2 regions of the Streptomyces sp. NPDC037290 genome follow, and region 1 is predicted to be linked to the other one. Evidence: riboswitches for the same ligand, from Rfam matches in the RefSeq annotation. Region 1 holds a riboswitch; the other holds the start of a gene.

Region 1 (7,303 bases):
TCACGGAAGAAGGGTGTGACGATCCGGGTGGTGCCGGACACGAACCGAACATGAGCAACGACGAGATCTTCGCCGCTGCCTATCGCGAGCACTACTGGGCGGTCAGCCGCTATGTCGCGCGACGACTGCCCGGGCGGGCCGACGAGGTGGAGGAAGTGGTGGCGGAGGTGTTCACGGTCGCCTGGCGACGGCGGCGCGACCTGCCGGACGCGCCGCTGCCCTGGTTGTACGGGGTGGCCCGCAACTGCCTGGCGAACGCGGTACGCGGCCTTGGCCGCAGGCGACGGCTGCTGGACCGGCTGGGCAACGACGAGGCCGCGCACGGCCGGCACGTGGTGGACAGCCCGGACGCCGAGGTACCGGGCGCCTGGGTGCACGAGGCCCTGGACCGGCTCTCCCCGGCCGACCAGGAGGTACTGCGCCTCGCGGCCTGGGAGGAACTCGACGCCGGGCAGATCGCGGTGGTGCTGGGCTGCGGAGGCCGCGCGGCGGCGATGCGCCTGCACCGCGCCCGCCGCCGACTGCGCGCCGAGATAGACCGCCTGCGCCCCGCGCCGCCGGTGAGGACGGCACCACCCGCCCCACGCGCGCGCCCCGCCGCGCCGTGTGCCGTGGGGCTGGGGCGTGCAGCGCTCTCCGACGAGCCCGCACGCCCTGGATCCCCGGACAGCGTGTCGCTCCCCGAGCGTCGCTCGGGCGGCCTGGGCGCGTCGGCGGACGCGTCGGCGTCCGGGCACCGCACGCCGTCCGGCACGCCGGCGACCGCCCCACCGACGAGGCAGATACCCGGCGGTGGGCACGGGTGGCCGGTCGATCCGGCCCGTGCCGGCGACGAGGCTCCCGCCGGGCAGGGCGGACCCGGTCGGCGATCGCCGTACCCCGTCGCCCCCGCCGGCGTATCCCTGCGCAAGGACCCTCGCCATGCCTGATGAACTCGGCCTTCTTCGCCGTGCCAACCCGGTCCCGGCCCACGGCCCGCACTTCGGCGACGGCCCGTTGGACCACCACGCCGAGCGGCGGCTGGAGTTGCTGCTGCGCGAGGACGAGCGCCGGCCGTCCAGGGCCCCGCGCGCCCGGCTGCTGTGGGGCCTCGCCGCCACGGCCGTCGTGCTGGTCACCACCCTCACCGCGCTGCTCGGCGGCCCGAGCGGCCAGATCGCCGTCGCCGCGCCCCGCCCGCTGGCTCTCCGGAGCCACTCCACCCCCGTACCGCTGGACCGGATGGCCCAACTGGCCGCCGCGGCCGCCGCGGACGGTTCGCCGGGCCTGCGCAGGGGCACCCATGTGCAGTCCTGGAGCCTCGGCATGAGTGACGACAAGCCGCCCCTGACCCTCCCGCAGGAGACCGTGGTGCGCTGGAACGCGGACGACACCCACACCGAGGTCGTCGTGGCGACCGATCCGCGCCACCCGGGCCGCCCGGTCCTCACCGACGACGGCGACGAGCCGCACCTGGTGGAGGACGGCCATGTGCTGAGCCGGACCACCTACCCGCCCAGCTGGAGCGACGCTCCGCCCGAGGCTCGCCCCCCGCACGATCCGCAGGCCCTGCGGGACTACCTCACCGAGACGGTCCACACCGGTACCGGCACTGGTACCGGGCCCCTGGCCACGTCCGAACTCCTGGACGGCGTCGCGGAGTTGCTGGACCACTGGACGCTCGGCTCCCGCGAGTCGGCCGCGCTGGTCCGGGTCCTCGCGGATGCCAAGGGCCTGCGCCCCGCCGGACAGCTGACGGACCGGCTGGGGCGCCCCGGGCAGGCGTACGTGTACGACGCCCGGGGCGTTCGGCGCATGCTGATCCTCGATCCCCGCACCGGTGCGGTCCTCGGCCTGGAGACCACCTTCAGCGCGGACGACTCCCGGTACGGGGTGAAGGCCGGGGACGTCATGGAGTACAGCGCCTGGATGCGCTGACCCGGTGCGCCGGCCTCACGCGCCGAGCTGCCGGGTGGCCGCCTCGACGGTCTGCTCCAGCAGCGTGGCGATCGTCATGGGGCCGACACCGCCCGGCACCGGCGTGATCAGCGAGGCCCGCTCCACGGCGGAGTCGAAGTCGACGTCGCCGACGTTCCCCGGGTTGTAACCGGCGTCGATCACGACGGCGCCGGGCTTGATGTCCTGCCCGCGGATCAGCCGCGGCCGGCCCACCGCGGCGACCACGACGTCCGCCTCGCGGACGGCCGCCGACAGGCCCCGGGTGCGCGAGTGACAGTACGTCACCGTCGCGTCCCGGGCCAGCAGGAGCATGCCCACCGGCTTGCCCAGGATCGCGCTGCGGCCCACGACCACGGCCCGCTTCCCGGCGGGGTCGACGTCGTACTCGTCCAGCAGCCGCAGGATGCCGCCGGGCGTGCAGGACACGAAGCCCGGCAGGCCGAAGCTCATCGTGGCGAACGAGGCGAAGGTGACGCCGTCGACGTCCTTCTCCGGCGCGATGGCCTCGAACGCGGCCCGCTCGTCGATGTGCTCGCCGGCCGGGTGCTGCAGCAGGATGCCGTGCACGGTCGGATCGGCCGACAACTCCCGCAGTGCGCCGACGAGTTCGCCGGTGCCGGTGGTGGCGGGCAGTGCCACGTGCCGGGATTCGATGCCGGCCTTGCGGCACCTGTTCTGCTTCATGCGCACGTAGGTCACGGACGCCGGGTCCTCGCCGACGAGCACGGTCGCGAGGCAGGGCGCGGTGCCGGTGCGTGCGGTGAGGTCGGCGGCCTTCTTCGCGGTGTCCTCGACGACGCGGCGGGCGAGGGCGGTGCCGTCCATGAGACGGGCCTGGGGCATGCTGCACACTCCTGAGCTGGATCGACTCTCTCGCCCAGGCGCGCGGCATCCACCACGGACCGCTCCCCGGTGGTACTCCACCTCAGCGCCAGTCACGGCCCGGGTACAGGGTAACCGGGCACCTGCCGGAACCCGGTCCGCTCGGGCCGAGAAGGTCCAGGTCAGCCGGGTGGTGACCTGGACCCTGTGGATCTCCTTCCGGCGCCTGTCATGCCGGTGTGTTCATGCCGGTGTGCGTGCCTACTCGTCCCAGGCCTGGATGATCAGCTGGTCGGCTATCTTGCCGCCACGCAAGGTGACCATCGACTCGGCGAGGACCCGGGTGCCGTCCCCGTACTGGCAGGACTCGGTGAACGCGGCGTGGTCGCCCTGTACGACGCACTGGTCCAGCTTGTGCGTCATGTCGCGGCTGTAGATGTCGTCCAGCAACTCGGCGATCTGGCCCCGGCCGCGCAGGACGGTGGGGTGGCTGGGCTGGTGGTTGTGGTCGACGATGCGGATCTGCGCGTCGTCGGCGTAGAGCGACAGAAGGGTGTTGCCGGTGTTCCCTTCTATGCCCCGGCGCAGTGCCTCGGTGTCGAAGGCGGAACCTGTCGCGGTGCCCATGGTGACCTCCTTCGGGCGCCCGCGGCCCGGCGGGGCGCGGACCACGCGGACCCCCACCCTTCGAGACTGCTCCGGCCCGACGGCCACGGCAAGCGCAGCCCTACGACCCCAGGGCGCACCCCGGCCACGCTCCCTGAGGACCGCCGCTCGGTTCTGCCGGATGCAGGGGGCTGGGGGCCGGTGCTCGGTTCTGCCCGTCATGGTCCCGCTCGGGCACGCCCCGTCACCGGTCCTGCGCGGCGCCGTTCTGCCCCGACCGGAGCAGGGCCCAGTCGCGGCACAGTGCGAACGCCGAGGCCGTGCCGTCCGGGAGACAGTCCGGGAGCAGGCGGGTGAGCAGATCCCCGGGGCCCAGCTCCAGCCAGGTGCGGACCCCGTCGCGGTGCAGCAGGCCGACGGCCTCCGCGAAGCGCAGCGGCGCGCGTCCCACCCAGAACTCCGGTTCGGCGGTCTCGGCGCCCACGGGACGGGCGGTGACGTCGGAGACGAGGGGGAGGCGCGGCGCACGCGGGTGGAGCGTGGCGAGGGTGCGGCCGTAGGCGTCGAGGACGCCGTCCTGGCGAGGGGGACGTGGCCGGCCGCCCAGCAGGCGGGCCAGGGTGCCGACCGCGTGGCAGGCGTCCGCGAGGGAGAAGACGCCCGCGGCGTACGCGGCGGCCATCCGCCCCGACGCCTGCCCGAACACCACGTCCGGCCGTACTCCCCAGCTGTGCAGCAGCCGGTATTGCGCCACCTGGAGGGCGAAGACCGCAGGACCGGCGAACGACTCCCGCTCCAGCAGCGCGGCCGTACGGGTTCCGTTGTCGGCGAACATCACGCATTCCAGCGGGAGTTCGAGATACGGATCGAGTCGTGCGCAGACGTCGTCCAGCGCGTCGGCGAACACCGGGAACGCCTCCCGGATTTCCCATCCCGTTCCGGGGCGCGGTTCGCCGCCGGCCGAGAACAGGAATGCGGTACGTCCATTGCGGCCGTCGATGGGCATGCCCCCATTGAGGCACGCCCCGGCCCACGCACACACCAGGCAGACTCCCGCACCCTGCAAAAAGATTGCCATCATGGAATGACGTTATTCGGTCAAATTCTTAAGCGATTCAAAAGGTCTTCGGAAGTGTTTCGGTGAAGGCCTTCCAGATCAAGCACGACCGCTGCGACCGGCCGCGGACCGCCGGGTGCCACCACCGGCCGGAAAGATCCACGATCATCGTCGTGGTCCGCCCCGCTGCCGATCGGTCGCGCGTAGGGTCGGCAGGGAAGGCAACCGAGGAAGGGGTCGGACCATGGCGCAGGAAGTGCGCGGCGTGATCGCACCGGGGAAGGACGAGCCCGTACGGGTCGAGACGATCGTGGTGCCGGATCCCGGACCAGGCGAGGCCGTGGTGCGCGTCCAGGCCTGCGGTGTCTGCCATACCGACCTGCACTACAAGCAGGGTGGCATCTCGGACGACTTCCCCTTCCTGCTCGGCCATGAGGCCGCCGGCGTCGTGGAGACGGTCGGCGAGGGCGTGACCGACCTGGCACCCGGCGACTTCGTCATCCTCAACTGGCGTGCGGTGTGCGGGAACTGCCGCGCCTGTCTGCGCGGCCGGCCCTGGTACTGCTTCAACACGCACAACGCCCGGCAGAAGATGACCCTCGCCGCCACCGGGCAGGAACTGTCCCCGGCGCTCGGTATCGGCGCGTTCGCCGAGAAGACGCTCGTCGCCGCCGGGCAGTGCACCAAGGTCGACCCCGCCGTCTCCCCGGCGGTCGCCGGCCTGCTCGGCTGCGGCGTCATGGCCGGCATCGGCGCGGCGATCAACACGGGCGGTGTCGGCCGGGGCGACTCCGTCGCGGTCATCGGGTGCGGCGGCGTCGGGGACGCCGCCATCGCCGGGTCGCACCTCGCCGGCGCGGCGAAGATCATCGCCGTGGACATCGACGACCGCAAACTGGACAAGGCCCGCACACTGGGCGCCACCCACACCGTCAACTCCAAGGAGACCGACCCGGTCGCGGCGATCCGCGAGCTGACCGGCGGCTTCGGCGCCGACGTCGTCATCGAGGCCGTCGGCCGCCCGGAGACCTACCAGCAGGCCTTCTACGCCCGCGACCTGGCCGGCACGGTCGTCCTCGTCGGCGTCCCCACCCCCGAGATGAAGCTCGAACTGCCCCTGCTGGACGTCTTCGGACGCGGCGGCGCCCTGAAGTCCAGCTGGTACGGCGACTGCCTGCCCTCACGCGACTTCCCCCTGCTGATCGACCTGCACCTGCAGGGCCGGCTGCCGCTCGACGCGTTCGTCACCGAGACCATCCAACTGGACGAGGTGGAGAAGGCGTTCGAGCGGATGCACCACGGTGACGTGCTGCGCTCGGTGGTGGTGCTCTGATGACCGTACGCATCGAACGCCTCGTCACCTCCGGGCAGTTCACGCTCGACGGCGGCACCTGGGACGTCGAGAACAACGTGTGGATCGTCGGCGACGAACGGGAGGTGATCGTCATCGACGCCGCCCATGACGCCGAGGCCATCGCCCGCGCCGTCGACGACCGGCGCCTGATCGCCATCGTGTGCACACACGCCCACAACGACCACGTCAACGCCGCTCCCGCGCTCGCCGACCTCACCGGCGCCACCATCTGGCTGCACCCCGACGACCTCCCGCTGTGGAAGCAGACCCACCCCGACCGCGACCCCGGCCGGCATCTCCTGGACGGCCAGGTCATCGAGGCGGCAGGCGCCGACCTGACCGTGCTGCACACCCCGGGCCACGCCCCCGGCGCCGTCTGCCTGTACGACCCCGGGCTCGGCACGGTCTTCACCGGGGACACGCTCTTCAAGGGCGGCCCGGGTGCCACCGGACGCTCCTACTCCCACTTCCCGACGATCATCGACTCCATCCGCGCACGGCTGCTCACCCTCCCGCCACAGACCAAGGTGCTCACCGGCCACGGTGACTCCACCACCATCGGCGCCGAGGCCCCTCACCTGGAGGAGTGGATCCGGCGCGGACACTGAGAACGCCCCCGGCAACCCGACAGTAGATGTCAGGTTTTCCCGAGACAGTGGACGGCGACAGCAGCCGCAGCACACGGGAGGCCGGACATGCCAGGACCGCTCAAGGACAAGGTGGCGCTGGTCGCGGGGGCGACCCGGGGCGCCGGCCGCGGCATCGCCGTCGAGCTGGGCGCGGCCGGCGCCACCGTCTACGTCACCGGCCGCAGCACCCGCGAGCGGCGTTCGGAGTACGACCGCCCCGAGACCGTCGAGGACACCGCCGACCTCGTCACCGCGGCCGGCGGGCAGGGCATCGCCGTACCGGCCGACCACCTGGACCGGGCAGCCGTACGCGCCCTGGTGGACCGCGTCGACGGCGAACAGGGCCGCCTGGACGTCCTCGTCAACGACATCTGGGGCGGCGAGAAACTCTTCGAGTGGAACACCCCCGTCTGGGAGCACGACCTCGACAACGGACTCAGACTGCTCCGGCTCGCCGTCGAGACCCACGCCGTCACCAGCCACTTCGCGCTGCCGCTGCTGCTGCGCCGGCCCGGCGGCCTGGTCGTGGAGGTCGCCGACGGCACCGCCGGGTACAACCGCGACACCTACCGCGTGAACTTCTTCTACGACCTCGCCAAGACCTCCGTGCTGCGCATGGCCTTCGCCCTCGGCCACGAACTCGGACCGCGCGGCGCCACCGCCGTCGCCCTGACCCCGGGCTGGCTGCGCTCGGAGCTGATGCTCGACGCGTACGGCGTCCGCGAGGACAACTGGCGGGACGCCCTGGCCCGCGAACCGCACTTCGCCATCTCCGAGACCCCGCGCTTCATCGGCCGTGCCGTCGCCGCGCTGGCCGCCGACCCCGACGTGGCCCGCTTCAACGGACAGTCGCTGTCCAGCGGCGGACTCGCCCCGGTCTACGGCTTCACCGACCTC
Region 2 (7,303 bases), on a different contig from region 1:
GGTCGCCCAGCCACACCACGCCCACGGCCGCCGGACCGATGGTCTCGCCGATCACCAAGCCGGCGGTCGCGGTCGTCACGGAGCCCCGCTGGAGGGCCGACGTCAGCAGCATGAACGCCGCGCCGCCTCCGATCAGCAGCGCATAGGCCGCCGGGTTGGTCAGGAGAGCCGCCGGCGCCAGGCTGTCGATCAGCCGGACCGACACCTCCACCACCCCGAACCCGAAGCCGGCGCCCAGCCCGAGCACGAGCGCCCGGCTCGTGCCGGACAGCCGGCCGCCCGCGAACGCGAGCAGCAGCATGCAGACCGCGACCGCGAGCATCACGTACCGCAACATCTCCGAACCGTCCTGGCTCCCCTCCGGCCCGGACGCCAGCCCCAGCATCGCGAGGCCCGCGCACACCACGCCCACCGCGCCCCACTCCGTGCCGCTCAGCCGCACCCGCAGCAGGCGCGCCGCGACCACCGCGGTCACCGCCAGGCTCGACGCCAGGGCGGCGCCGACCGCGTAGATCGGCAGGGACCGCAGCGCCGCGATCTGGAACAGGAAGCCGAGCCCGTCCAGCGCCAGACCGGCCAGATACCGCCACTGCCTGAGCGCCCGCAGCAGCAGGGCCGCCTCGCCGCCGCCCCCGTCCGTGCCCGCCGCCCGCGCGGCCACCGCCTGCAACACCGTCGCGGTGCCGAAGCAGACCGCCGCGCCAAGGGCGCACACCATTCCAAAGACCACAAAGGGACTCTAGGAGACGGCTGATCCCACCACCCACTGTGGCCTGCGCTCTTACCGTTCTCTAGGCTGACGGCCGACACTCGGGCCACACCACACGGGGGAGACACGAACATGGCTGACACCCGGCGGCGGCTGCGCTCCGGCACGGTCGTACTCGGCGGCATGGGCCTGCTGGCCGCCGCCCTCACCGCCTGCTCCTCCGACCCGGACAAGCGCTGCGTCGACCGCGACAGCTACACCCTCGCCAAGGGCTACAAGGTCGTCTCCGACAAGAACTGCACGTCCGTCAAGTCCTCCGTGAACGGCGCCTGGTACTACGGCGGCAGGAAGAAGGGCTCCTGGGTGAGCGGCGGCTCCTTCACCAAGCCCCGCAAGGGCTCCGGCGGATCCTCCGGCGGCCACGGAGTCCACCGCGGCGGCTTCGGCGGCGGCCACCACAGCTCCGGCGGCTGACGGCACCGGGCCGTGGAACGCCGTACCACCACCCCCCGCCCCGGCTGGCAGCAGACCGTCGAGGCGCAGGGGCTCGTCTACCCCCTCACCCGCCACCCCGACGGCTCGCTGCGGCCCTACTGGGACGAGAGCGCCTATTACGTCTTCACCCTGGACGAGATCGAGGCGCTGGAGGAGACCGTCGGGGAACTGCACCGCATGTGCCTCGCGGCCGCCGAGCACATCGTGGCGAAGGACCGGCTCGCCGACCTCGGCATCACCGACCCGGCCGTGGCCGCCGCCGTCACCGAGGCCTGGCACCGCCGCGCCGAACTCCCCTCCGTCTACGGCCGGTTCGACCTCCGCTACGACGGCACCGGCCCGGCCAAGCTGCTGGAGTACAACGCCGACACCCCGACCTCACTGGTGGAGGCCGCCTCGCCCCAGTGGTTCTGGATGGAGGACCGCTTCCCCGGCGCCGACCAGTGGAACTCCCTGCACGAACGCCTCGTCGAGGCCTGGCGCGCACAGGCCGCGCTGCTGCCTCCCGGCAGCCCCCTGCACTTCGCGCACTCCTCGGCCGACGAACTCGGCGAGGACCTGATGACGGTCGCCTATCTGAAGGAGACCGCGGAACAGGCCGGCCTCGACACCGACTGGCTGTCCATGGAGGAGATCGGCTGGGACACCCTCTCCGGCCGCTTCGTCGACAACCAGCTCCGGTTCATCCGCGGCATCTTCAAGCTCTACCCCTGGGAATGGCTCACCACCGACGCCTTCGCCGGGCACGTCCTCGCCACCCTCGACAACGGCGGCGGCACGGGCAGCACCCTGTGGATCGAACCCGCCTGGAAGATGCTGCTCAGCAACAAGGCGCTGCTGGCCGTCCTGTGGGAGCTGTATCCCGGCCACCCCAACCTCCTCCCGGCCTACCTCGACGGCCCCCGCGAGCTGGCCTCCGCGCCCGGCTACGTCGCCAAGCCGCTGCTCGGCCGTGAGGGCGAGGGCGTCACCGTGCACCGGCCCGGCGGCGCCCCGGCCGTACCCCGCGACGAGCCCTGCTGCTACCAGCAGCTCGCCCCGCTCCCCGCCTTCGACGGCAACCACGTCGTCCTCGGCGCCTGGGTCGTCCGCAGCGAGCCGGCCGGCCTCGGCATCCGCGAGTCCTCCGGCCTGGTCACCGACGCGTACGCCCGCTTCCTGCCCCACGTGATCCTCTAGGGCCGCCCTGCCGGACCTCGGACGCCCAGCACCGCACTGAACTGCTCCAGCCCCCAGTCGAGGTCCTCCTCGCTGATCACCAGCGGCGGAGCGATCCGGACCGTGTGGCCGTGGGTGTCCTTCACCAGCACCCTGCGGTCCATCAGCCGCTCCGACACCTGACGGCCCGTACCGACCCCGGGCGCGACGTCCACACCCGCCCACAGCCCGCGCCCGCGCACCGCCGTCACCGTGCCCGTGGCCGGCAGCGCGGCCAGCGCCCGGTGCATCCGCTCGCCCAGCCGGGCCGCCCGTGCCTGGAACTCGCCCGTCCGCAGCATCGCGATCACCTCCAGCGCCACCGCGCAGGCCAGCGGATTCCCGCCGAACGTCGACCCGTGCTCGCCCGGCCGGAACACTCCGAGCACCTCCGCGCTCGACACCACCGCCGACACCGGCACGATCCCGCCGCCCAGCGCCTTGCCCAGCACGTACATGTCCGGCACCACCCCCTCGTGCTCGCACGCGAAGGTCCGCCCGGTCCGGCCGAGACCCGACTGGATCTCGTCGGCGACGAAGAGGACGTTCCGCTCGCGGGTCAGCTCCCGCACCGCCGCCAGATAGCCGGCCGGCGGCACGATCACCCCGTTCTCGCCCTGGATCGGCTCCAGCAGCACCGCGACGGTGTTCTCGGTCAGCGCCTCACGCATCGCCGTCAGATCGCCGTACGGCACGATCTGGAACCCCGGCGTGTACGGCCCGAAGTCCGCCCGGGCCTCCGGGTCGGTGGAGAAGCTGATGACCGTCGTCGTACGCCCGTGGAAGTTGCCGCCCGCGACCACGATCTTCGCCATCTCCGCGGGCACCCCCTTCACCCGGTACCCCCACTTGCGGGCGGTCTTCACCGCGCTCTCCACCGCCTCCACGCCGGTGTTCACCGGCAGCACCATCTCCATCCCGCACAGCTCGGCCAGCTCCGTGCAGAACGCGGCGAACCGGTCGTGCAGGAAGGCGCGGGACGTCAGCGTCACCCGGTCCAGCTGTGCCTTCGCCGCCTCGATCAGCCGCCGGTTGCCGTGCCCGAAGTTCAGCGCCGAGTAGCCGGCCAGCAGATCCAGATACCGCCGCCCCTCCACGTCCGTCATCCACGCCCCGTCCGCCGTGGCCACGACGACCGGCAGGGGGCGGTAGGTGGGCGCACAGTGCGCTTCGGCGGCGACGATGAGGTCTTCTGCAGCGGTCATGGCCTCTCCCGGAGACGACGACAACACGACGGTGACACGACAGTGACCTCCTTCCTACCGTCGCTCGCATGATGGACGCGGCATCCGCGCCGTCCGGCGCGCCCGGTAGGCTGACCAGCGGGCCGTGACTGGCGCGCTGGGATGGGACGGACCATCGGGGAGCGGCCCGAGTGTGATGTGTGCCGTGCGCCTGGGCCGAACGTGAACGCTGTACGCACGCCGTCCGGAGGTCCTCATGCCAGAGCAGCACCCCCTCTCCACCGAGTCCACCGCCTTCCGTGCCGCCCTCGACGTCATCCGTGCCGTCGAACCGCGGGTCGCCGACGCCATCGGCCAGGAGGTCCACGACCAGCGCGAGATGCTCAAGCTGATCGCCTCCGAGAACTACGCTTCCCCGGCCACCCTGCTGGCGATGGGCAACTGGTTCAGCGACAAGTACGCGGAGGGCACCGTCGGCCGCCGCTTCTACGCCGGCTGCCGCAACGTCGACACGGTGGAGGCGCTCGCCGCCGAGCACGCCCGCGAGCTCTTCGGCGCCCGTCACGCCTACGTCCAGCCGCACTCCGGCATCGACGCCAACCTCGTCGCCTTCTGGGCCGTACTCGCCGACCGGGTCGAGGCCCCGTTCCTGGAGAAGACCGGCGTCCGCCAGGTCAACGACCTCACCGAGGCCGACTGGGCCGAGTTGCGCCAGGCCTTCGGCAACCAGCGGATGCTCGGCATGTCCCTGGACGCCGGCGGCCACCTCACCCACGGCTTCCGCCCCAACATCAGCGGCAAGATGTTCGCGCAGCGCTCCTACGGCACCGACCCGGCGACGGGCCTTATCGACTACGACGCCCTGCGCGCCCAGGCCCGCGACTTCAAGCCGCTGATCATCGTGGCGGGCTACTCGGCGTACCCCCGTCTGGTGAACTTCCGGATCATGCGCGAGATCGCCGACGAGGTCGGCGCGACCCTCATGGTCGACATGGCGCACTTCGCCGGCCTGGTGGCGGGCAAGGTCCTGACCGGTGACTTCGACCCGGTCCCGCACGCCCAGATCGTGACGACCACCACCCACAAGTCCCTGCGCGGCCCGCGCGGCGGCATGGTCCTGTGCGACGACTCGCTCAGGGACCAGGTCGACCGCGGCTGCCCGATGGTCCTCGGCGGCCCGCTGCCGCACGTCATGGCCGCCAAGGCCGTCGCCCTCGCCGAGGCCCGGCAGCCCGCCTTCCAGGACTACGCCCAGCGCATCGTCGACAACTCCCGCGCCCTGGCCGAGGGCCTGATGCGGCGCGGCGCCACCCTGGTCACCGGCGGCACCGACAACCACCTCAACCTGATCGACGTCGCCACCTCCTACGGCCTCACCGGCCGCCAGGCGGAAGCGGCCCTCCTGGACTCGGGCATCGTCACCAACCGCAACGCCATCCCGGCCGACCCCAACGGTGCCTGGTACACCTCCGGCATCCGCATCGGCACCCCCGCGCTCACGACCCGCGGCCTCGGGACGGCGGAGATGGACGAGGTGGCGGGCCTGATCGACCGCGTCCTGACCACCACCGAGCCGGGCACCACCAAGTCCGGCGCCCCCTCCAAGGCGGCGCACGTCCTGGACGAGAAGGTCGCGCAGGAGATCGCCCAGCGGGCCACGGACCTGGTGGCGGGATTCCCGCTGTACCCGGAGATCGACCTGGGCTGAAGGACCCCGTAAGGGGCGCGGGGACCTGCGCGGGCAACCACACCCTGCCCGCAGCCCCCCGCGCCCCGGAACCACCCCCGCCTCTCGGCCAATGACACCCCAGGCCGATGAGAGAATGGGCGACATGGCCACTGCTGACCGACCCCGCGTGCTCTCCGGTATCCAGCCCACCGCCGGCTCGTTCCACCTCGGCAACTACCTCGGCGCCGTCCGCCAGTGGGTGGCCCTGCAGGAGTCCCACGACGCGTTCTACATGGTCGTCGACCTGCACGCGATCACGGTCCCGCAGGACCCGAAGGAGCTGCGCGCCAACACCCGCCTGGCCGCGGCGCAGCTGCTCGCGGCCGGTCTGGACCCGGACCGCTGCACCCTCTTCGTCCAGAGCCACGTCCCCGAGCACGCCCAGCTCGCCTGGATCATGAACTGCCTGACCGGCTTCGGCGAGGCCAGCCGCATGACCCAGTTCAAGGACAAGTCCGCCAAGCAGGGCGCCGACCGCGCCTCCGTCGGCCTGTTCACGTACCCGGTCCTCCAGGTCGCCGACATCCTGCTGTACCAGGCGAACGAGGTGCCGGTCGGCGAGGACCAGCGCCAGCACATCGAGCTGACCCGTGACCTGGCCGAGCGCTTCAACGGCCGCTTCGGCGAGACCTTCGTGATCCCGTCGCCGTACATTCTGAAGGAGACGGCGAAGATCTACGACCTGCAGGACCCGTCGATCAAGATGAGCAAGTCGGCGTCCACGCCGAAGGGCCTGATCAACCTGCTCGACGAGCCGAAGGCCACGGCCAAGAAGGTCAAGAGCGCCGTCACCGACACCGACACCGTGATCCGCTACGACGCGCAGGACAAGCCGGGCGTCAGCAACCTGCTCACCATCTACTCGACCCTCACCGGCACGTCGATCGCCGAGCTGGAGCGCGACTACGAGGGCAAGATGTACGGCGCCCTCAAGACCGATCTCGCCGAGATCATGGTCGAGTTCGTGACGCCGTTCCGCGAGCGCACCCAGCAGTACCTGGACGACTCCGAGACGCTCGACTCGATCCTCGCCAAGGGCGCGGAGAAGGCGCGCGCGGTCGCCGCGGAGACGCTCGCGCAGGCCTACGAGCGGGTGGGTTTCCTGCCGGCGAAGCACTGAGGCGTACGACCGCACACACGTCCGTGGACAGAGCGCTGCACATCACTTCTGCTGCGCCTGCCCACAGGACAGCCGTGGCCGTACAGTCGATAGCCGGACGACTGAGAACACAACAGGCGCGACGACAGGAGACGACGTGGGGACCGTAACGATCGGCGTGTCGATCGCGGTCCCGGAGCCCTACGGCAGCCTGCTCCAGGAGCGGCGCGCGGGCTTCGGCGACGCCGCGGCTCACGGCATCCCCACGCACATCACGCTGCTGCCGCCGACGGAGGTCGACGAGTCCGAGCTGCCGGCCGTCGAGGCGCACCTCACCGGGATCGCCGCGGCCGGCCGGCCGTTCCCGATGCGGCTCTCCGGCACCGGCACCTTCCGCCCCCTGTCCCCGGTGGTCTACATCCGCGTCGTCCAGGGCGCCGAGGACTGCACCTGGCTGCAGCAGCGGGTACGGGACACGTCCGGGCCGGTCGCGCGCGAGCTGCAGTTCCCGTACCACCCGCATGTCACCGTCGCGCACGGCATCGACGAGGCGGCGATGGACCGCGCGTTCGAGGAGCTGGCCGGGTTCGACGCGCAGTGGCCCTGCACGGGGTTCGCGCTGTACGAGCAGGGCGCGGACGGGGTCTGGCGCAAGCTGCGGGAGTACGCGTTCGGGGGAGCGGTCGTGCCACCGCAGGCCGGTGCGGTGCGTGGGGCGGGCCGCAGCGCGGTGTCGTAGCGCGCGCTACAACGGAAGTCGTCTGACCAGGGCCCTCGGCGTGTGCCGCAGCGCCGACATCACGAGCCGCAGGACGCCCGGCACCCACACCACCTCCGACCGTCTGCGCAGGCCCAGTTCGATCGCCGTGGCCACCGCCTCCGGGGTGGTC

Evidence for each region. Region 1 has a riboswitch for ZMP and ZTP ahead of ACZ7HQ_RS13220 (bifunctional 5,10-methylenetetrahydrofolate dehydrogenase/5,10-methenyltetrahydrofolate cyclohydrolase). Riboswitches for the same ligand answer to the same signal wherever they lie in the genome.
Region 2: another riboswitch for ZMP and ZTP. It lies ahead of ACZ7HQ_RS36235 (glycine hydroxymethyltransferase); the one in region 1 lies ahead of ACZ7HQ_RS13220 (bifunctional 5,10-methylenetetrahydrofolate dehydrogenase/5,10-methenyltetrahydrofolate cyclohydrolase).

The regions. Positions count from the first base shown of each region.
Region 1 is NZ_JBVJVZ010000003.1:548,226-555,528, reverse strand. Features, by position in the region: partial or broken gene ACZ7HQ_RS13230 (sigma-70 family RNA polymerase sigma factor) at 51-554, shown strand; gene ACZ7HQ_RS13225 (CU044_5270 family protein) at 922-1,917, shown strand; gene ACZ7HQ_RS13220 (bifunctional 5,10-methylenetetrahydrofolate dehydrogenase/5,10-methenyltetrahydrofolate cyclohydrolase) at 1,933-2,781, opposite strand; ZMP/ZTP riboswitch at 2,807-2,887, opposite strand; gene ACZ7HQ_RS13215 (nuclear transport factor 2 family protein) at 3,022-3,387, opposite strand; gene ACZ7HQ_RS13210 (acyltransferase domain-containing protein) at 3,611-4,372, opposite strand; gene ACZ7HQ_RS13205 (S-(hydroxymethyl)mycothiol dehydrogenase) at 4,668-5,756, shown strand; gene ACZ7HQ_RS13200 (MBL fold metallo-hydrolase) at 5,756-6,385, shown strand; gene ACZ7HQ_RS13195 (SDR family oxidoreductase) at 6,473-7,303, shown strand, end outside.
Region 2 is NZ_JBVJVZ010000017.1:69,587-76,889, reverse strand. Features, by position in the region: gene ACZ7HQ_RS36255 (DMT family transporter) at 1-718, opposite strand, end outside; gene ACZ7HQ_RS36250 (hypothetical protein) at 842-1,183, shown strand; gene ACZ7HQ_RS36245 (glutathionylspermidine synthase family protein) at 1,196-2,383, shown strand; gene rocD (ornithine--oxo-acid transaminase) at 2,380-3,606, opposite strand; ZMP/ZTP riboswitch at 3,721-3,809, shown strand; gene ACZ7HQ_RS36235 (glycine hydroxymethyltransferase) at 3,842-5,293, shown strand; gene trpS (tryptophan--tRNA ligase) at 5,418-6,434, shown strand; gene ACZ7HQ_RS36225 (2'-5' RNA ligase family protein) at 6,571-7,152, shown strand; gene ACZ7HQ_RS36220 (SDR family NAD(P)-dependent oxidoreductase) at 7,159-7,303, opposite strand, start outside.